DNA from 4 places in the Methylotenera sp. L2L1 genome. Region 3 is predicted to be linked to each of the others. Evidence: predicted binding sites of a transcription regulator. Region 3 holds the regulator's gene; each other region holds the start of a gene.

What was found. Region 3 encodes sigma-54, which starts transcription at its own class of promoters, with help from an activator protein. Its sites were predicted from a motif close to TGGCACNNTTCCTGCT; they were not measured.
Region 1: nirB (nitrite reductase large subunit NirB) is a predicted target of sigma-54. The motif match lies at 3,852-3,867, and genes of this name have one in related genera.
Region 2: FG24_RS00085 (type II secretion system protein) is a predicted target of sigma-54. The motif match lies at 1,822-1,837, and genes of this name have one in related genera.
Region 4: FG24_RS03875 (TorF family putative porin) is a predicted target of sigma-54. The motif match lies at 3,389-3,404, and genes of this name have one in related genera.

The regions. Positions count from the first base shown of each region.
Region 1 is NZ_JQMG01000001.1:1,637,221-1,642,959, reverse strand. It holds gene FG24_RS07860 (bifunctional protein-serine/threonine kinase/phosphatase) at 1-120, opposite strand, end outside; gene FG24_RS07855 (nitrate/nitrite transporter) at 141-1,346, opposite strand; gene nirB (nitrite reductase large subunit NirB) at 1,377-3,806, opposite strand; gene FG24_RS07845 (alginate export family protein) at 4,045-5,496, opposite strand; gene FG24_RS07840 (ABC transporter ATP-binding protein) at 5,552-5,739, opposite strand, start outside.
Region 2 is NZ_JQMG01000001.1:22,660-28,398, reverse strand. It holds gene FG24_RS00090 (PglL family O-oligosaccharyltransferase) at 1-1,593, shown strand, start outside; gene FG24_RS00085 (type II secretion system protein) at 2,108-3,001, shown strand; gene FG24_RS00080 (type II secretion system protein GspG) at 3,091-3,867, shown strand; gene FG24_RS00075 (prepilin-type N-terminal cleavage/methylation domain-containing protein) at 3,852-4,919, shown strand; gene FG24_RS00070 (hypothetical protein) at 4,916-5,739, shown strand, end outside.
Region 3 is NZ_JQMG01000001.1:652,354-658,092, forward strand. It holds gene rapZ (RNase adapter RapZ) at 1-431, opposite strand, end outside; gene hprK (HPr(Ser) kinase/phosphatase) at 458-1,399, opposite strand; gene hpf (ribosome hibernation-promoting factor, HPF/YfiA family) at 1,436-1,762, opposite strand; gene FG24_RS03135 (RNA polymerase factor sigma-54) at 1,908-3,491, opposite strand; gene lptB (LPS export ABC transporter ATP-binding protein) at 3,488-4,210, opposite strand; gene lptA (lipopolysaccharide transport periplasmic protein LptA) at 4,247-4,936, opposite strand; gene lptC (LPS export ABC transporter periplasmic protein LptC) at 4,947-5,669, opposite strand; gene FG24_RS03155 (KdsC family phosphatase) at 5,737-5,739, opposite strand, start outside.
Region 4 is NZ_JQMG01000001.1:812,610-818,348, reverse strand. It holds gene FG24_RS03890 (hypothetical protein) at 77-322, shown strand; gene FG24_RS03885 (ammonium transporter) at 490-2,001, opposite strand; gene FG24_RS03880 (P-II family nitrogen regulator) at 2,012-2,350, opposite strand; gene FG24_RS03875 (TorF family putative porin) at 2,412-3,335, opposite strand; gene FG24_RS03870 (accessory factor UbiK family protein) at 3,514-3,753, shown strand; gene FG24_RS03865 (YifB family Mg chelatase-like AAA ATPase) at 3,750-5,240, shown strand; gene metH (methionine synthase) at 5,309-5,739, shown strand, end outside.

The DNA.
Region 1 (5,739 bases), 980 kb from region 3:
AAACAGTGCACCTTTCACACTTAATTGCTCACCGGATGGCGTTACTAGGCCAACATAATCTTCATTACGTGTTCTAGGTCCGACAAGGCTAGATTGGCCTACAGTAAATTGAAGTGACATAGAAACTCTTAATACCTATTTTATACCTTGGCAGTCGTTGCTGCTCCCCAAGTAGTACGCCAGCGTGTTTTAACACCAACTAAACCTAATACTGCTAAAGCAGCAAGCCCAGCAAAAATCAGTATACCAACTTGATAGCTACCCGTGGCTTGTTTAATGATACCTAAGCTTGATGCTAAGTAAAAACCACCAACACCACCCGCCATGCCCACCAAACCGGTCATGACACCAATTTCTTTACGGAAACGTTGTGGCACTAACTGGAATACCGCGCCGTTACCCATGCCTAAAATCGCCATTGTAGGCACAATCACCCATAACGCCAATTGATATGTTGGTTGACCAAAACTCATCACTACCAACAATATTGAAGCCAATATGTACATGGTAAGTAAAGTGCGTATACCACCAACACGATCAGCTAACCAGCCACCTAAAGGACGTACTAGCGAACCTGCAAATACACATGCTGCGGTACAGTAGCCAGCAACTACAGGGCCTAGCGCATATAAGTCATTGAAGTAAATAGTCAGTGATGATGCCAAGCCTACAAAACCACCAAAGGTAACGCTGTAGAAAAACATGAACCACCAAGCGTCTTTATCTTTAAGAATCTGCATGTATTGACTTAACGATTTTGCAGCAGGTGCGTCAGGTGCATCTTTTGCAAAAATAATATAAATAAACATGGCGATACTTAATGGAATCAACGCTAATCCAAATACATTATTCCAACCATACGCTACAGCTAAACCTGGTGCAAACAATGCTGCAAACACTGTACCAGAGTTACCTGCACCAGCAATACCCAATGCTGTACCTTGATGCTCAGGTGGATACCAACGGCTAGCTAAAGGCAATGCAACAGCAAACGCAGCGCCAGCAAACCCTAAACCCAAACCTAGCATCAAAGTATGTTGGAAAGTTTGTAAGCCATGTAACCACGCAACTAACAAGCTAGCCAGTACAACAACTTGACCAATTAAACCAGCCATCTTCGGTTTAATCTGATCAACGAGAACACCCATGACAATACGCAACAAAGCGCCAGCTAAGACAGGTGTTGCCACCATCAGGCCTTTTTCTGCCGGTGTAAGTTGCAGGTCCGTCGCAATTTGCACTGCTAATGGGCCTAACAGCACCCACACCATAAAACTTAAATCAAAATACAAAAAAGATGATAGTAAGGTCGGGGTATGACCTGATTTCCAAAAACTAGATTTCATTATGTTGTTTCCTAATCTTATAACAAGATATTACACAGTAATTGTTTCATATTCTTTATGTTGCTCACGGTTATTCACACGCTCAGCCCATGGATCTGATGCACCTTGTAGCGCGTAAATCAAGCGTTCGTATGCCGCTTTACGCCCTTCAGCATCTTCAAGAATACGCTGTTTTACATACTCTAAACCAACACGTTCAATCCAATGTACCGTACGGTCTAAATAGCGCGCTTCTTCACGATAAATCTGGATAAATGCACCTGAGTACTCCATGACTTCATCTGAAGTTTTTACTTTACATAGGAACTGCGCTGCTTCAGTTTTAATACCACCGTTACCGCCTACATAAATTTCCCAGCCTGAATCTACACCAATAATACCGACATCTTTAACGCCTGATTCAGCACAGTTACGTGGACATCCAGAAACCGCAAATTTTACTTTATGCGGCGCCCACATATGGTCAAATGCTTTTTCGATATCAATGCCTAATTGCGTAGAGTTTTGTGTACCAAAACGGCAGAACTCTGAACCAACACAGGTTTTAACTGTACGGATACTCTTACCGTAAGCGTAGCCTGATGGCATGTCTAAGTCTTTCCACATGTCAACCAAGTCATCTTTTTTCACGCCCAGTAAGTCAATACGTTGACCGCCTGTTACTTTTACCATAGGCACTGCATATTTATCTGCAACATCAGCAATTTTTCTGAGCTGATCTGGCGTAGTCACACCACCGTACATACGTGGAATCACTGAGTATGTACCATCTTTTTGGATGTTTGCATGCACACGTTCATTAATGAAACGTGATTGCGGGTCATCTTTTGCTTCATGCGGCCAAGTTGAAAGTAAATAGTAGTTAAGGGCTGGTCGACAAGTTGCGCAACCGTTTGGTGTAGACCAAGCCATGCCTTGCATTGCATCTGGAATGCTCAGGTATTTATGGGTACGAATTTCTGCGCGCACCTCTTCATGGCTCTTTGTAGTGCATCCACATACAGCTTTACTTGTGGATGGAGGCGCATAGCCACCACCTAAAGTAGAAGCTAGAATCTGCTCAACCAAACCTACGCAAGAACCACAGCTAGAACCGGCTTTAGTTTGCTTCTTCACATCATCAATAGTGAACAAGCCTTTGTCTTGAATGGCTTTAACAATCGTTCCCTTACATACACCGTTACAACCGCACACTTCCATTTCATTGGTCATGGCAGCTGCTTTATCTTGGCCTTGATGACCGCTATTACCCAGTGAGTCTTGACCAAACATCAGGTGATCACGAATCTCGTGAATCGCCTTACCATCTCTTAACATCTGAAAATACCACGAACCATCCGTGGTATCCCCATAAAGCACGCTACCAACGATTTTGTCATTTTTGATGATGAGCTTTTTGTAAACCCCACCAACTGCGTCGTGCAAAACAATTTCTTCTGTGTCATCACCGCCCATAAAATCACCCGCACTGAATAAATCAATACCTGTTACTTTAAGTTTGGTTGATGTCACTGATCCTTTATATTGACCTATGCCAAAGTTAGCCAAGTGCGTTGCACACACTTTAGCCATTTCAAACAATGGCGCAACCAGTCCGTAAGAGATACCGCGGTGCGCTACACACTCACCCACTGAATACACGCGTGGGTCATAAGTTTGCATCGTGTCGTTCACCACAATACCTTTATTACAGTAAATGCCTGCTGACTCAGCTAATGCATAGTTTGGACGAATACCGACTGCCCACACTACTAAGTCTGCCGGGATTTCTTGACCATCGCTAAATCTCACTGATTTCACGCGGCCTTTGTCATCTCCAACCAACTGCTGTGTATTTTTATTCAATAAGAAACTAAGGCCTTTGGCTTCTAGATTCTTTTGTAACATACCACCTGCAGTTTTATCTAACTGACGCTCTAATAACCATTCGTTTTTGTGGATAACCGTTACATCCATACCTTGGATTTTTAAGCCGTTAGCTGCTTCTAGACCTAATAGACCGCCACCAATTACCACGGCATGTTTATAGACTTTTGCAGCCTCAATCATGTCGTTTGTATCTTTAATATCGCGATAGCCCAACACCCCCTCAAATTCATTACCAGGGATTGGCGGCATAAACGGCTTAGAGCCTGTTGCAATTAATAGTCGATCATATGCGGCGCTCACGCCATCTTCTGTATAAACCACACGGTTTTTACGATCGATCTTGTTCACCCGTGCACTTGTGTGCAGGGTGATATTGTTCTCTGCATACCATTCTCTGGTATTTAAAATGATGTCATCAATCGTTTGCTCATTTGCAAGCACCGGAGACAACATAATGCGGTTGTAATTAGGGTAAGGCTCATCACCAAACACGGTGATATCGTAAAGATCAGGCGCTATTTTCAGCAACTCTTCCACTGTTCGCATCCCGGCCATACCGTTACCAATTACTACTAATTTCATCTTTTGCATGTTTTCACCATCAATTAATCTAAATTGTCATTCCGCTCACATATAGGCAGGATTCATGCCAAGTTTTACAATTTCGCAAAATAATTTTATTCATTTAAAACAATTACTTATTTTTTTCGCCAAATACCACTTTATTAGCATCAGCTCTCTAACAGTGCCAATGCACCATTATGGAATTCCATAATGGTGCATTATGCTTTGCTACACATTTAGTATGCAACATTACTTAACGCAATGCCTAGAATGTGTACATGCCGGTTACCCAAACAATCTCTTTATCGCCTTTACGTGCTGCATTTTGTAAGGTAGTACCGTAAATATCACTTTCATTAAACTTTGCATACTCAACCTTCCCTAACAACTTGTCACTGAAGGGATAAGTAGCACTTACATCAAACTCGCTACCGTATTTATCACCAAGTCTTCCATCGGTAGACTGATATTTTTCATCAGATTTGAACACATGATACTCAGCATATAACTTCACTTTATCGATAGCACCAGCTACTGTAACAAAGCTATCTTCAATACCTTGACGCGGGGTTGCCAAGAAGTGATCTGCCCAACCTTGGAATAGGTGGTTAGTACCTAGTGGTGTCTGGAATGCATATTGACCATCGTTACTAGAAAGTTTTTCATGATCAATACGCACTGACCATGCACCATATGCCGCACCGCCACCTAATTTAAAATAATGCGCATCGATTAGTGGACTACCACCACTCATGTCAGTTTGTTTAGCGTATTCTGCTGTGTACAGCACTTTCCAGTCAGGATTAATCGCACGTACACCGTCTAATCGCGCACCAAAAGTTTTGCTACTAGCATCAGTCGTTGCTCCTGCTGTAGAAGCAGTGTCTTGGCTAGCACCTAAACCGTTACCGCCTTGTGCTGCAGTGCCGATTGCAGCTGGGTTACCATTGTTTTGGCCTAAGTTAGCCACATCAATCAAGTAGCCATAACCAACCAACGACTCAGAAGGTGAAATACGGTATTTTGCATTCACAATATCAATATTACCATGACGATCTTTAGTGGTAATTTGGCGAACTTTATCAAAGTGTGCAGCAAAAAGCTCTACATCTTGAATACTCTTGTTTAAGACAGAAACACCGTCAAATACTTGCATATTTTGTCTAAACGCAATGTCGCCAATGAAACGCACATTGTCTAAATTAAGTTGTTGACGACCCAAGCGCACTTTAGTGTTTTTGATACCAGTCCAATCCACATAAAGTTGATTAATATCAGTAAAGCCAGCATCTACAATGTTAGGATATAGCGCTTTATTAAGAGCCGCCGCACCCACCGCACCAGCATTACTGTGCTCAGGCACATTATTTCTACGGTCATTAAAGTCATCGTTAAATTCGTGCACATCTGTGATTTGTGCACCGATACTAAAGTTTTTGTATGGCGCAGTTTGCCACCCAATCAAGCTGCGTAAAGTAAACGCCTCGCCTGTGTTAAGTTTCTTTGATGACCCAGCTGTTGACTGATAGCCATTTTGATTCACACTTTCGTAACGTAAACGGAAGTTAGTCATTTGCTTACCATCTTTGATAGCATCTAAGAAAGTATATTCAGTAACCGCCTCATCTTCTGCGTAAGCTGATTGTGCCATACCAGTCAGCGCTAGCGCGGTACAAGCCATGATCATATTCATCTTGAACACTGTTTTGGTTTTCATGTTAATCCCTTTTATAAGTAATAATATTGATGTAGTCTTTTTAAATCCTTGGCTTTTATGCCGATTTTTTAGCATGTCGCTCATATAAAAAGCGCAGCACTTCACTACGTAAATGGTTGTATTCTTTATCTTCTGCCAGTGCCAAACGTGCTCTTGGACGTGGTAAGTTAACTTCTAAAATTTCACCAATCGTTGCACTTGGGCCATTGGTCATCATCACGACACGGTCTGATAGCAATACAG
Region 2 (5,739 bases), 630 kb from region 3:
ATCACTTGGCAATCATTTAGGTTGCCTGTAGTGGCTTTAGTGCCGTTGGGTTTAATGGCTATATTTGCAATACAAGTGCCATTGGGTTTGGTTAATTATTGGCAGCAGAACTTTTTACTAGGCTTGTATTTGCTTTGGGCTGTGCTGTTGATTGCGCTTGGTGCTGAGATTAAGCGTGAGTTTGGGATGCCAAAGGTTGTATCTGTACTGGCTTGGGCGGTTTTTATCGGTGGGTTGCTTAATATACTGATAGTGGTTTTGCAGGTTGCTGGTGTTGAGCTGTCAAATGTGATTGTTCCACATAACCAGGCTGGAAATGGCGCTAACCTTAGTCAGGTAAATCATCTTGCCAACTATTTGGCACTGGCGCTTGGTTCGCTTATTTATTTAGGGATTACGGAAAAAATTAAACCAAAGTTTGCGGTGGTATTCGCAATATTATTGTTGTTCCCAATTGCGATGACTGGCCAGCGTATGGGCTGGCTATATGTGCTTATCCTTTCTATTGGTGGTTGGTGGGCTATTAGAAAGTTTAGTAAAAATAAAACGTATCTGCGTCCGTGGTTGTTACTTTTACTGGTACCTGCATTTGTGGGTGTGCAGTTAATTGTCCCCATGTTGCCTATTTCAGGGCTGCCTGCCATGCCTACCGAAAAAGTAGTAGTTGGTATGCAAGGCTCCTCTATTCGTTTGGAATTAATTACTGAGGCTTGGCAAGTGTTCTTGCAGCAGCCATTGCTGGGTATTGGCTTCGCGCAATTTGGATGGCAAGACTTTCTGTTAGCAGAGTCTTTTGACCAACACATGGGTTGGTATCACCATACACATAACATCGTGATTAATGTAATGGTTGAAGCTGGTGTGATTGGCGCTGTATTGATGCTGTCTGGATTCATTTATTTTGTGGTGAATGCATGGCGTAATCCACTCACGCCAGAGCGATTTTGGGTATATGTGTTGCTTGCCGTATTAGCCATTCATAGCTCGTTAGAGTATCCACTTTGGTATGCTTATTTTCTTGGTATTGCTGCAATTGCCTTAGGCTTGGGTGATGAAAAGTTTATAGAATGGAAGATGGAGCTTGGGCCAATTGCAATAGGGTCGCTCATTTTGTTTGGTGCAATTAGTTTGGTGAATATTGGCATGCACTATTACAAACTAGAAGATTGGTTTACGCGTGGCCAAGCTAAACAGGTTAAGCCTGCAGATGTAGACCGAATGCTGGATGAAATGTTGGTGATTCGCAACAAATCTCTATTGGCGCCGCATATCGATTTTGTGGTGCTAAGAATACTCCCTAATGTGAGCGAAATACTGCCGCATAAGCTTGCGATTAGTGCGCAAGTAGTTAAGTTTATTCCCGGAGATAAAGAGGTTTATCAGCACGCAACTTTGCTTGCCATGAGTGGGCAATTACCAGCAGCCCAACAGCAGTTGAAGCTTGCGTTGATACGATATCCGCAGTATGCCAATGAATATGCCGTGCAATTATTAAGGCAGGGTGATGCACGCACTATGCCTTTAATTGCTTCGGTCCTGCAAAACGCTGGCAAACTGAAAAGACAGGCGCTAGCCGACAAGAAATCCAGCTAACAACCATCAACTAACAATAAATTCTTATTAAGTATGTAAGTAAGTAAATCTATTAGCTTAGTGGTGGTGTAGAAAATAATTGGGTGTAAATAAGTAAGGTGGTGGTTGTTAACAACCACCACTATTCATAATAACCACCAATTATCCTAATAATCGTTGTGATGTTTTCTGAATATATTTCAGGAATTACTCATAATTTACATATAGTTACAATTTGTTTCAATTTGTTGGCATATTCGTTGCTTATATAGCTTGGCACACAAGGGGTATGCGCTGGGAGCCAGGCCAGCCGTGTGTCGGGACTGCCTGTTCCTCCCGCCCTTAATCATTGGTTGCTGTATATACAAAGCAGCTATTGATTGAGTCAGGTTTTGTTTAGTTGAAAAAAGCGTTAGTTAAAAAGCTAGGTTTAAGTGATCACTTGAATACAGCATGGGGAGTAACGTGAAGTTTTTAATTAAATTAAGTAAATAAAAATTTTTTAAAATTAAATTTCAAAACCAAGGAGTTTTAAATGTTTATGTTGAAATCAAAACAACAAGGTTTCACCTTGCTTGAGTTGCTGGTGGTGATTACTTTACTGGCTGTATTAGCTGTTGGCGCTTTAGTAGCGTATGAAGATGTGGGCGACAATGCTGAAGCGGCAGCGGCTGCTAATGCAAACGTGACATTAGATAGTGCGATTCGTACATACCGTGCAGTTGAGAAGGTTTATCCAAACCAGTGGGACGTGCTTGCAGTTACAGCAACTTCTGGTATCAGTACATTACCAACAGCAGCTCTAGATATTTTCGGCGGTGTAACTTTATCAGCTTCAAACTCAGCAGCAGTTGCAAACTCATTAATAGCAGCTGGTATTGATGAGTTACAACAAATCACAGGTACAAACCCAAATCCTGTAGCACCAAATCGTCAACATAATGAGAGCGTTAACATTGGTTTTGCACAAGAGTTGGATTTGGAAGACATGATAGCTGCTGGTGATCAGCTAACTGTATCTATTGTTCCATCTGCTGGTAATAATGGCACTGGTTGTGCATTTGCTGGTGATAACTTGAACGTAGCTTTCTCAGGAGCATTATCTGCTTCCTCAGCTAATACAATTCAAAATAAATTTAATGACTCTTTAGAGGCTGATGAATGTCATTTAGTGCTAGCTCTGGGTTTTGGTAGTGATGCTGCTGCAAGTACATCAAGCTCTAAAGTAGCCATTTCACAAGCGCCTACTTACACCAAAGTTAATAGCGTAAATCCTGCAGTGAACTATGCACGATATATCGGCCTATTCCAAGTTGCGGCTGATGATACAGGTAATGTCACTGGTCCTGCTCTAGAAAAAGCTCGCTTACTTGCTGTAATTACACCAGACGGTAAAGTAATTGATGATGCTATCGCTGATGCACAATAAGATTTCTAAAGTATCTTAATGCAATAAAGCTTGGCAGGGTTCTATGAGCCCTGCCTTTTTGCGTATTTATTATTAGGCCTAATAATTAAATGATGTCAGTGACGTTTCAGAAAAAACACATGATGGTAGTAGCGGCTTCTTTATGCGATTTGCATAAGGTTGTATGTGCTTTTTTTGAGTTGTTATGTCAGTTTGTTAAAGTCATTGCTGATGGTTTAAATCCGAAACACCTTCAATGTCGTCATGCTTTTCAACGCAATGCTGGTTTTACTCTATTAGAGTTACTCGTGGTGGTGGCGTTAATGTCGGTGGTGGCTGTTGCTGCGGTGATGTCATTAGAAGACGTAGATGATACTGCTGCTATTCAAGTAGCGCGTAGTGAAATGGTGGAAATCAGCAAGGCATTAAAGCTGTTTAAACATCATGTTGGACATTTCCCCGATGCTGCCAATGAGATTAAATATATTGGTACGCCTGACCCAGATGAAGATAAGCAGCAAGTTGTGGATATGAACTATGAGGCGGCGAAGTTAAATTTATTAAGAACTTGCCAAGCAACGGACATTAGTAAAGTGACGCTCGCTGAGCCTACTTATGATGTGGGTTGTAAAGATTGGAGTATAGACACTGCTCGTGGTTGGTATGGGCCATATCTATCACGTGATGGTAATACGGTGTTTGTGAACGACCCTTGGGGTAACCCCTATGTGTTGAGAGGCTTTGGTAGTGATATCCGCATCATTAGTTTTGGTGCAGATGGCGCTTATGGCGGAGACCATGCGGTTGTTGACCCTGTAGACATTTGTAAAGCGAACGATGCTTCGGCTTTAGGCAAGGATGATTTGGTGCTATGTCTACTCATGTAAATCAAATGTCATCAATGGGTGACGCTGGATTGCTTTCTCACACTAGAGCCCTGATTGTTGCTAAGTTTAATCAATCTAGGTGTTTGAATAAGCAAAAGCCTTTTGTCGGTGGTTTTTCACTGCTAGAACTTTTGGTGGTGGTCTCTCTGCTTGGCATGTTGGCACTTGCTACAACGGTGATGGTAGATAACACTGATGACCAACAGCGCTTTGAGTTAACGCGCACACGTTTGCAGCAAATAAGAACGGCGATTATTGGTGATACATCACGCACATTCAATGGTGAGCCTGTGTTAAGCGGATTTGCCATAGATATGGGGCGCTTACCAACCAATATTAACGAGTTGGTTGAACTGCCCGCTGGTGCTAATGTTTGGCAGGGTTTCCCTATCGCCACCTCTTCAGCATCGGCAGTTGGTGAAGTATATGCTGGGTGGCGTGGCCCTTACCTTGATGTGATGCCAAGTGCTGGTGCATCCGCTGTGCGTGCTTTTCGTGATGGATGGGCTAATGACGATGGCACAGATAATTTTGGTTGGGCTGTCGCTATCAGTGGTACATCACCAAACCATAGTGCGCTTAGTATTAAAAGTTATGGATCAGATGGTCCTACCGGGACAGGTACTAGTGTGTATGAGGAAGATTATCCAGCTTCTGGAAATTTAGTAGAGCCTAGAGACTGGCAAGTTGATTTTTCTGCGATAGATCCTGCTTTTAGAGTCACGATTAACGGACTGCTCAACCAAAATTTTCCTAACTTGCGTTTATATGTTTTCTTTATGAAAAGCAACGCGGCCTCTAGTTACGCTGATGCGTTTGTGAGTAATGCAATGACTGCTGTTTCAGGCGTGCCTGCACAAGTGTTTGATGTGGCCCATGAGAGCGGTACCAGCGTACTGCCTATCGGTAAGTTGGCCGCCGTTCTTGTGTGTGAAGATGGCCATATTTTCGATGGTAACTGTGATAGTGATGTTGATATTTCACCGTTCTATTTTCCTTTGTTACCACGTGCGTTTGCACCGCCAATTAATATTCAATGGAATATCCAATGAGTTTGAAAAGTATTGCTCAATTACTCCCTTTTTCTCGGCGCATATCTTCTGTTCTCGTCTGTGAGACCGATGGATTTACGTTGCGAGGGGCTATTGTCAGCCGTAGCGGTGATGGTTTGGTGGTGTCGTATTCGTCACGCTCGGAAGCGCTAGAGTTTCAAACTGCTGTTACTGAAATTGTGGCTAGTGTACAAAAGCAAGGCTGGCAAGGAAAAACAGCCATTTTACTAACACCTGGAGCACTTTCTACATTAGTAGATCTTCCTGTAGCCCCCAATAGTAAGCGGCCACCAGAACAAATGTTGGAATTGGTGCGTTGGGAGCTTGAGCCGCTGTTAATGCAGCATACGACATTATGGTCTGTTGGCAGGATTTTAGTGGGGCTAGGGTACCTCACTGAGGCACAGGCAACAGAGGTGCTTGACCGCCAGCAAGGTCGTAAAGGCGTAGAAGATGCTTCTGCATTAGATGTATATTCTTTTAAACGCTATGGCGAAATGGCGATTGAAATGGGGTACATCACGCATCGCCAAATGGAGGAATGTTTAACACGTCAGGCATGGCTACAAGGTAGCGGAGATGAGATTGCATGCGGCTGGTCAGCACAGCCGGTTGCAAAAGGACAAACTACAGATGAAGGCCAATATCCTTGGCTGGTCTGCGGTATCAATCAAGGCATGATGCAACAATGGGCTTCAGCATTTGCTGAAAGTCGCGTCATATTACAGCGTGTTTACCCATTGGTAGGTTGTGCTGCAACGGCATCTGAGTTATCAGCGAATGAATCAGGTGATCAATTATTAATAGAGGCGCATGCTGG
Region 3 (5,739 bases):
CGCAGTGTATTAGCACTTAAATAGCTAGTATCAATCACATGTCCAAGACTACCCAAGCCGCCCAGTAAATCACGTTCAAGCGCAATACTCTCAGCCAAAGTAATAGAAGCCTTACTGAGCGGATGTTTACGTCTTGTTTCGCTAAATCGTTTGACCAAAGTTTCAACATTTGACTCCAAGAACAACACCTGCACATCAATGCTCTTTGATTTAAGTTGGTCAATATGTACCGGCAGGGTTTCAATGGCAATACTACGGCTATCAATACTAATGGCAATGCGCTTATGGTCAGCATCTAAATGATCGGCAATCGTGGCCAACATGGTAGCCGGTAAGTTGTCGATACAGTAATAGCCGCTATCTTCAAGCGCACGTAATGCAATGCTCTTTCCTGATCCAGAAAGACCGGTGACAATAATCAGTTGTTTCATGGATTCGATGAGCCCTAGTAGAAAAGTTACTTGTGTTGCTTCATTGCGCGCTGCTGACGTTGCATCAACTGCTTTGTCGCATTCACGCCACGCAACAGCAACATATGGTTACGCACGGCAACCTCGACCAACACAGCAATATTTCGCCCGGCAGCAATCGGAATATGTACCTTGGTCACTTTTAATCCAAGCACTTCTTCATGCTGCGTTTTAATACTTAGTCGGTCTAACATCTGCAAAGTTTGCAGATCCGCCTTCTCTAACTGAATAATTAAATCCAGCGGCTTAGTAGGTTTAACCGCGTTATCACCAAATAAGGCGCGTATATTTAAAATACCCAAACCGCGGACTTCTAAAAAGTCTTCTAATAACGGGGGACAGCGCCCCTCTATGCGTTCAGGCGATATCCTGAAAAAATCTACAATATCATCGGCAATCAGTCGGTGTCCGCGTGAAATCAGCTCTAACGCAAGCTCACTCTTACCGATAGCGGCTTCGCCTTTAAGTAACACGCCAAAACCCTGTACTTCCATAAACACGCCATGCACACTAATAGTCTCAGCCATCGCCTGCGCCAAGAAGTGACTCAGGATATCCATAAGCTCTGGGCTGCGTAAGGTAGAGGTAAATAATGGAACGTTGTGCTGATCGGCCGCAGCCAACAGTATATCAAGCACTTTCTCACCGTTCGCAACAATAACGGCTGCTAAATCGGTAGAAAATAGATTATTGATTGCACGCTCTGCGTCAGCAGTGGGCAAATTGGTAATATAGTCCATCTCAGCACAGCCTAACACCTGCACTCGATTCGGATGTACAAAGTTAAGATGGCCTATCAGTGCCAAGGATGGTTTAGTAACTGTTTCGCTAGTGAGAGTATTTGACCCGCCGTTGAGTCCTGCAACCCAACTTAATTTGAGTTTACGGCGGGTTTGTTTGAATAGCTCAGCGACGTTGAATTGAGCCATATTTAAGGTAACAAAAAGAATTAAATACTAAAAAACTCAGTCAATGTTTTGATGCTTAACTGCACCATTCGCTTTGTGATGATTTGTATTTTTCTCTTTATGTTTCACCACTTGACGGTCCAGCTTGTCGGTCAACATATCGATTGCACTATACATATTTTCATCTTGGCATTCTGCGTGTAAATCATTACCAGGCACATGCAGTGTAGCTTCAACCTTTTGAGCCAGCTTTTCGACACTCATGGTCACCTTGACATCGATCACATGATCAAAGTGATTACTGATTTTAGTTAATTTGCTAGTGACATAGTCACGTAAAGCGGGCGTAATTTCTAAATGATGACCTGTTAATTGTAAATTCATGACTTGCTCCTTTTGAAAATATTCCGCAAATATTAATTGTCAGAGATTCGTGATTAAGACTTACAGAACAATTTCAGTTTACAACTTTTCATTGGGTCTGTGGCAAGGAATTCAACAATTTTTTACGTAGATTTAAACAATTCAGTTATAACGATTTTCTTAAGCTCGCAGGTGCTATATTCATTGACTCACGATACTTAGCAATTGTGCGTCGTGCGACCACAATGCCCTGCTTTGCCAGCAAATCTGTAATCTGATTATCGGAGTAAGGCTTCTTGGGGTTTTCTTGGTCAACCAACTGCTTAATCAATGCGCGAATAGCCGTTGCCGAACAAGTACCGCCGCTATCTGTCGCAACAGAACTACCGAAAAAGTACTTAAGCTCAAAAATACCACGAGGTGTCAGCATATATTTATTAGTCGTCACACGTGAAATGGTCGACTCGTGCAAATCAAGCTCGTCGGCAATCTCCCTTAACACCAGCGGACGCATAGCGACTTCACCGTACTCCAAGAAATTGCGCTGCCTATCCACAATCGCTTGTGACACTCGCAGAATGGTAGAAAACCGTTGCTGGATATTTTTAATCATCCACTTGGCTTCCTGCATCTGGCTTTGCAAATACTGGCTAGAACTATCACGATTACGCTTTAAGATGCCAGCATACAGCTGGTTGATTTTCAATTTAGGAATCACGCTGTCATTCAAACTGGCGATCCAGATACCTTTTACTTTTTTGACAATCACTTCATGCTGTATGTAGTGTTCTGAGCCTATATGACTAAACGCACTGCCAGGACGCGGGTTTAAACTGGTGATTAATTGCTGCACCTGCTTTAAGGTTGCTTCATCACAGCCCAACTCTTTACGCAGTTTTACAAAATCACGCGAGGCCAACACCGGTAGATAATGCTTTGCCACTAAATTAGCTAAGGCTAAATGTGGCGTAAATTTTGGCAGCACTTCTAACTGCAAAAGTAAACACTCACTTAGGTTGCGCGCACCGACACCTGCAGGGTCTAAATGCTGCACATGGCGCAATGCAGTTTGCAGCTCCATCGCATCAATTTCCAGCTCTTCTGGCATCAGTTCAGCGATTTCTTCTAATGACTGCTCCAAATATCCATCATCATTGATGCTATCAACCAACATTAATGCAAGCGACTGGTCACGCTCCGACAGCGGCATTAGCTTTAATTGAGAGAGCAAATGCTCACGCAAACTCGTCTGCAAGGTTTCTTGTGGTTTAAAATCGCTGTCATCGTCCGCCGGCATGGTGTTTTCATCCCAACGGCTACCATTTGAAAACTCATCGAACTCATCACCGAACTCGGCCGAGAAAGTATCCGCGTACTCTGAGTTTGACACTTCAAACTCAGAAGGCTCGACCGGCTCAGCAGGGCTTGATACAGTAGAATCCAAGCCAGAAAACTCATGGCCTGAATCTAAATAATCAGCATCAAAACCATCCACTTCAGGCTTATCTACATCCGTCACAACCTCAGCGCTTTGCGCACTCAAATCTGCGCCATCAGCCACTGACTCAACTTCATTGCCGTACTCATCTTCAGTGTCATCGCCCCGCTCCAGCAAAGGATTGGTTTGCATCAACACATCAATTTCTTGATTTAACTCCAATGTTGAAAGCTGCAACAGACGAATCGCCTGCTGCAACTGTGGCGTCAGTGATAGATTCTGTGAAAACTTAAGCTGTAAACCTTGCTTCATAGGCGGAAATCTTTACCTAAATACACTTCTCTTACACTTTCATTCGCAACGATTTCACTTGGAACACCTGAGGCGAACACATGCCCTTGATTCACAATATAAGCGCGATCGCAAATACCTAGTGTTTCACGCACATTATGATCAGTAATCAACACACCGATATTGCGAGAACTTAAGAAGCGGATAATTTGCTGAATATCAATCACAGCAATGGGATCAATACCGGCAAATGGTTCATCTAACAAAATAAAGCTAGGATCAGATGCCAAACAGCGAGCAATCTCTACACGACGGCGCTCACCGCCAGACAAGCTCACCGCGGCACTGTCACGTATATGCGTAATATGCAATTCTTCTAGCAGAGACTCCAAACGCTCAGACATTTCTTCTTCTGAGATATCCTGTAACTGCAAAATTGCTAAAATATTTTCGGTGACCGTTAACTTGCGAAAGATTGAAGCTTCCTGCGGCAAGTAGGACAAGCCCATTCTGGCGCGCATGTGAATCGGCATACGGCTCAAATCTGCACCATCTAGTGCAATTCTACCTGCATCCAAGGCGACCAACCCAACAATCATATAAAAACTGGTTGTTTTACCGGCACCATTAGGCCCTAACAAGCCGACCACTTCACCACTTTTAATCGTTAAAGAAATGTCTTGCACCACAGTACGTGCACTATAAGATTTACGTAAATTTTCTACAATCAGTTCGCTCATCATTGCCCACTTATCATGCAGTTATTATTTTGAAAATTATTGAGCATTGCTAGTATTTTTACTGACTTCCGCTGCACTTTTGCTAACTTCCAAAGTGCGGCTGAATCTTGCATCTTTAGCACTAGGAATCGAGCCGTTACCGCTAGAAGCATCTGGCTTCGCTTTAGTGGATGGAACTTCAGGTTTAATCTCGACTGGCGCTTTTTTATTTTTAGGTTGAATCACAGCACGTACACGCCCCGTACCAGAAGTCGCATTCTGTGAACCTCCGCCAATTACCTCAGCATACTCAGCATTGGCATCGTACATAATATAATCACCATGCACGACGTCTTCGCCACGCTTCACCCACGCTTTTGTATACAACTGCACTTTATCCATGCGTCCGTCATATTCAATCCGCTGCGCACTGCCTTGAATGTACTCATTTTTACCCTCAAGTTTTTGTCTAAACGTCGTCGGGTTACCTAAGGAAGTGCTATGCTGAAAGCCCTCTTTATCTTCACGCACAATCAATTTATCTGCATGAATCTCCAGCGTACCCTGCGTGAGAATCACATTGCCCGCATATGTACTAATTTGCTTTGCATCATCCACTTTCATTGTATCGGCTTCTAGATCAATCGGTTTGTCGCGGTCCGCTGCCTCTGCCCATACCCGGCCATTCAGGCTTAACAATAAAACCCCACATAACAATAGATTCGATAATGTATTTACTTTAATCATGAAAAACTGCCTATTCATAGCGTCTCCGAATGCGCGCATTGTTATCTGGTTTATCTCGTTGAGCATCGGCAGTTGGCTTAGCTGCCTTTACTTGCTGATTGTTCTTTTGATTTGATGTCTTGTGACTTGATGTCATGGATTTTTTTGCTTTTGCGGCAGGACGCTCATAATGTGCACGCACTTTATGCAACAACGTCACTGTTTGCTGCTTTTTCTCATAAATCAGCCCCGTTGCGTAAATGACCGTACCTGGCGCCTGTTTAATCACCACAGGGCGATCTGTCGTCGCATATTCTTCATTAGGTAAAATTTTAAGGTAATCCGTCTCTACCGTCAGTTCACCCTTATCACCGAAAGCTTCTCGCATCACCAGCACCTTACCAAACACCTCAATTTGCTCACCATCGCTGGAAACATTACCCGTATCACCTTCCAGCTTAGTATAAGGCTTATCCTTTGCAAACTGTGTAAAACGTGGCTTAATCAAATCCGTGGTATCTACATCAGGAAAATGCTTCATCTCATTTGCCGCCAATTTGTAACGCAGCGCACCATTCACATCGGTTTGTGTCGTCTCAAAGTTACTCATGACATAGTCTGGATCATGACGGCTACTGCCATCCAATTTAGGCATCTGAGGCTGAACCGACTTATCAATCCAAAATGTAAGTAAAGCCAACAATAGCAATAAAGCTAAAGGAAAAACAATCGCGGATTTTGTGCCGAGTTGCATACCTAAACGCCCACACCGCTGAGGCTAGATTGCATTAACTGTTTACTCATGCAGATGCACTCTCTACCTA
Region 4 (5,739 bases), 160 kb from region 3:
TCGCCATCTCCAAAGCTTTAAATAGCCGTCTGGTTTTCTAGGCCATGATCAGTTTTATAAAATATTAGGAGTACTAATGAAGTTATTCACATTTTTTATTTTTAGTCATGTATTGACGTTTAATGTAAGCGCAAACGAAAGCAACGTTGAGAACGATGCAGCGGCAGTTCAGAAATTACAAGCACAGTCATCAGCAGTGAACACTATTGATGAAACTAAAGCAGCCACAAAGAATACGTTGGAAGAAAAGCCACATCAGTACGATGTGTTAAAAACCCAGTTTTTGGGTAAAAGGCCTTATATGGATACGCATAGTAAATAAATTATTGATATGCATAGGGTAATACTGAAAGCAATGTTTATTATTTTTGCAGAAACCTTATGAGGTTGAGTTATTAGTAAAGGCTTAACAATCAGTATCTCAGTATCAATAAATAGATATAAAAAAGGGGCGCTAAAAGCGCCCCTTTGATTTACTACTGTTTAGAACTAGTTGTGATATGCACGTTCACCGTGTTGACTTGTATCTAAACCTTCACGTTCAGATTCTTCGCTTACACGTAAACCGATTAACACGTCTACGATCTTGAATGCAATGAATGAAACCACTGCTGATAACAGGATTGCAGTACCTACAGCATAAAGTTGAGCCGTCATTTGTGCACCAAAGTCGTAAGCTGCTACGCCGTTTGCTACATAATCAACAACACCTGCGCCGCCTAGTGCTGGGTTAACAAACACGCCAGTCGCTAATGCGCCGAAGATACCGCCAATTGCATGGATACCGAAAACATCTAATGCATCATCGTAACCTAGTAAGTATTTCACTTTAGCTACCATGAAGTAGCAGATTGGAGATACTAACAAGCCGATCACGATTGCACCCATTGGGCCTACAAAACCACAAGCTGGAGTAATTGCCACTAAACCTGCTACTGCACCAGATACTGCACCTAACATTGATGGTTTGCTTTTTAGTAACCACTCAGAGAATGTCCAAGACAATGTTGCTGCACCAGTTGCAATGATTGTGTTGACTAAAGCAAGCGCTGCATAACCGTTAGCTTCAAGGTTAGAACCAGCGTTGAAACCAAACCAGCCCACCCACAGTAACGCTGCACCAACCATCGTTAAAGTTAAGCTATGAGGAGTCATTGCCTCTTTACCGTAACCGATACGTTTACCAACCATGATGGCACCAACTAAACCAGCAACACCAGCATTGATATGTACAACTGTACCGCCTGCAAAGTCTAGTGCGCCTTTAGCCCATAACCAACCTGCGTTAGCTACTACAGTTTCAAGTGAAGCTGCATCAGTAATCGCATCAGGACCATCCCAGTACCAAACCATGTGTGCTAGTGGCAAGTAAGCAAATGTGAACCACAACACCATAAATGCAAGGATTGCAGAGAACTTCATGCGCTCAGCAAATGCACCGATGATTAGTGCCGGTGTGATTGCTGCAAACGTTAATTGGAACGCAACAAACACTAGTTCAGGAATGTAAACACCTTTGCTGAAGGTTGCGCCTAATGACTCAGGAGTAACGCCAGCAAGGAAAGCTTTACCTAAACCGCCAAAGAATGGGCTGCCGCCTGTAAAAGCAACGCTGTAACCATAAATTGCCCACAATACTGCCATTAGTGAGAAAATCATGAATACTTGCATCAATACTGACAACATATTCTTTTGACGAACTAAGCCACCATAGAACAATGCTAAGCCAGGGATAACCATTAGGGTTACCAGTACGGTTGCGATTAACATCCATGCTGTGTCACCTTTGTTTGGTACTGGTGTTGGAGCCGCTTCTGCTGGAGCAGCCTCTGTTGCAACTGGTGCAACTTCTGCTACAGGAGCAACAGCCTCTGCGGCTGGCGCTACTTCAGTTGCTGTTACAGTTTCAGCTGCTGGTGCAGCATCTTCTGCCAATGTGTTACCTGTGAAGCCGAAACCTAGCATGGTAACTAAAGCAAACATCGAGAGTAATTTCTTCATCATGATCCCCTTATAGCGCTTCTACGCCGGTTTCACCGGTGCGAATACGGTAGACTTCTTCTAGATTGAAGATAAAAATCTTACCATCACCAATTTTGCCGGTAGCTGCAGATTTTTCAATCGCATCTACTACTTGGTCTAGTAATTCATCTTTAATCGCGACTTCTAATTTAACTTTCGGTAAAAAGTCTACCACGTACTCAGCGCCACGATATAGCTCAGTGTGACCTTTTTGGCGCCCAAACCCTTTTACTTCGGTGACAGTAATACCCTGTACTCCGATGATTGAAAGCGCCTCGCGCACCTCGTCAAGCTTGAACGGCTTGATAATTGCGGATACAAATTTCATGAATGTCTCCTAGATTGATATTAACAATGACGGGTTTTGGCCCGTCATTTCTTTAGATTAATTAGAATGAGCGACCCAATGTTACAATCAAGCGATCATCTGTTAAATCTTTAACTTCTAAACTGCCGTTAAAGCTTGCGCCACCGAAGCCATTTTGACCCCAGTATCCACTTTTACCACCATTTGTTGCACCTACATAATATAAACCAGCATTCCAGCCTGTTGTTTTAAGCACGCTAAATGATTTGCTTAAACCAACTTTGTAGTCTGTGTAGTCAGGGTTGTCTTCATTAGCATTGTTTGCACTACTTGATACTGTTAAATCTAGTTTACCAGCAACGTTTAAATGGCCAACGTGACCAACTAAAGTTAGGTCCCAGAATGGTAATGGATATGCCGCGTTTAATTCAAGATATGTAGTACCGCTAGTGCCGCCATCCCAACCAGTAGCTTTCTCTGCACCAAACCAGTCACCCAATGTCACAGATGCTTTAGCACTTAACCATTTGTATGAAAGGCCTACGTTAGCTTCATAAGTATCCCAACGACCGCCTCTTGGTGTTTGGTCAGGCGTGCCTTGGAAGTTGTATTTTTTCCAGCTACCACCCGGATAGAAGTAACCAATTGCACCAACAGTGTAGCCTAAACCTTCAACTGCTGAAATCGAACCATTGTAGCCAGCGTATGCGTCTACTTCTAATGATGCATCAGGAAATGTGTTAGGTGTGATGCTTGAGCCCCAGATACCAGCATAAAAGCCGCTTGAATGTGTAAGGTCAAAGCCACCTTGTAGTGCTGGCTTGTGCCATGATTGTGAAACGCCACGAACGTAGTAATCAGATACAAAGCCTACGTTAGATGTTAATGTCCAAGTAGGCTCTGCCTCTTTGGTTGTAGTAGCTTCTGCAACGTCTTCTGCTGCAGATGCGAACGAAGGTAAAGCGAGAGCACTTAGAACTGCTAGTGATAGTAATGATTTACGCATGCTATTAACTCCAAATTAAAAAGTGTTATCTAAAAAATACACGATTTTGTTAAAGCAAGTGCCGTGCCAATAATAAAACTGTTTATAATCAATAGGATATTAAATGGTGTGATTGTTGTGTTTATATAATGCTGATAAATAATCTGCTAAACTAGACTAAATTAATAAGGAATTTAATATGCTAGACAATCATAAAATTAATGAAATATCTAATAAAATCAAAGAGGTAGTGGCAGGCTCGCCATTGGCAGATGTTGAGAAAAACCTAAATGCACTATTAAAGAGCGCATTCACCAAAATGGAGCTTGTGACGCGTGAGGAGTTTGAGGTGCAGGCCGAGGTGTTACGTAACACACGGGAGAAGCTTGCTTTGCTAGAGGCTAGGCTGGCTGAATTGGAGAGGCAGCAAGCTTTATGAGTTTAGCTGTGTTATACAGCCGCGCCCTTACTGGTATGGATGCGCCGCAAGTAGTGGTGGAGGTACATCTAGCCAATGGCTTGCCTAGTTTCACCATCGTGGGCTTACCTGAAGCCGAGGTGAAAGAGAGTAAAGACCGTGTGCGAGCCGCTTTGCAAACCGCGCAGTTTGAGTTTCCTGCCCGTCGTATCACTGTGAATTTAGCCCCTGCGGATTTGCCCAAAGAGAGCGGACGCTATGATTTACCGATCGCACTTGGCATATTGGCCGCCAGTGGTCAGATTCCAACCGCCGCTTTATCTCAGTACGAGTTCGCGGGTGAGTTGGCATTAACTGGTGAGTTGCGCCCAGTGCGTGGTGCACTAGCCATGACTTATAAGTCTTATCAAAGCGGGCGCGCCTTTATTTTGCCTATTGAGAGTGCGCTAGAGGCCGCATTGGTAAATGATGCCGTCATCTATCCAGCTAAAAACTTGCTAGAAGTGTGCGCACATTTGAGTGGACGCACACTATTGGTGCAAGTGGATGCGCAGCGCCAAGCACAACCCATTATTTATCCTGATTTTAGTGAGGTGAAAGGGCAGTCTGGCCCTAAGCGCGCTTTGGAAATTGCAGCAGCCGGTGGCCATAGTGTGATTATGAGCGGGCCGCCCGGCACTGGTAAAAGTATGCTGGCAAGCCGCTTTGTTGGCATATTGCCCAGCATGGCAGAAGACGAAGCGCTCGAATCCGCTGCGCTACAGTCGCTCAATGGCCAATATAAAGTGGAGCATTGGAAGCGGCGTCCATTTAGGTCTCCTCATCATACTGCCTCTGGTGTGGCTTTGGTGGGCGGTGGTGGTATTCCTCGCCCGGGTGAAATTTCATTGGCGCATCGAGGTGTTTTGTTTTTAGATGAGCTACCTGAGTTTGACCGCAAAGTGCTGGAGGTGTTGCGCGAGCCTTTGGAAAGTGGACATATCACCATTTCACGCGCGGCACGTCAAGCTGATTTCCCGGCCCAATTTCAGTTAATCGCTGCCATGAACCCTTGCCCTTGCGGATATTTAGGACATTTCAACAATAAGTGTCGTTGCACACCCGATCAGGTTTCCCGTTATAAAGGCAAAATCTCAGGTCCGCTATTAGACCGTATCGATTTACATATAGAAGTAGCGGCCTTAAAAGAAGATGAGCTTACTAAAGCTACGAATGCAGAAGCAACAGAGGTCATTCGTGCCCGAGTTGAAAAGGCGCGTGATGTGCAACTGCGACGTCAGGGTAAAGCTAATTTTGCGCTTGGTAGCTCGGAAATAGATCAATATTGCCAGCCTGATGCGGCTGGTTTAGCTTTGTTAAAAACCGCGATATCACGCCTTAATTTATCGGCACGTGCTTATCATCGTATCTTAAAAGTAGCACGTAGTATTGCCGATTTGGCGGGGGAGGTTGATATTAAACCTGCACACATCGCCGAGGCTGTGCAATATAGACGTGGCGAAGTATAGAACTAGATATAGCAACCCGATACTTGCATGATAAAATTGAGAAAATTTTAACGACTGAACTGATTTTCATGGCTCATTTAACACCCTCCCCGATAGAAACCCAATTACGCGCTTTGCTAGCGCAACGCATCCTGATTTTAGATGGTGCGATGGGGACTATGATTCAGCAATACAAGCTGACAGAAGCGGACTATCGTGGCGAACGCTTTGTGGACTTTAAAGCACCTGCGGGTGAGCGTGAGTTGTTTGTTAAAGGCAATAACGAATTATTGACCTTAACCCAGCCTGACGTTATTCAAGAAATTCACGAAAAGTACCTAGCGGCTGGTGCTGATATCATTGAAACCAACACCTTTGGTGCTACAGCTGTGGCGCAAGATGACTACCATATGGCGCATCTGGTGTATGAAATGAACGTTGAGTCAGCTAAGTTAGCAAAGGCTGCTTGTGCAAAATACAGCACGCCAGATAAGCCGCGTTTTGTGGCTGGTGCATTGGG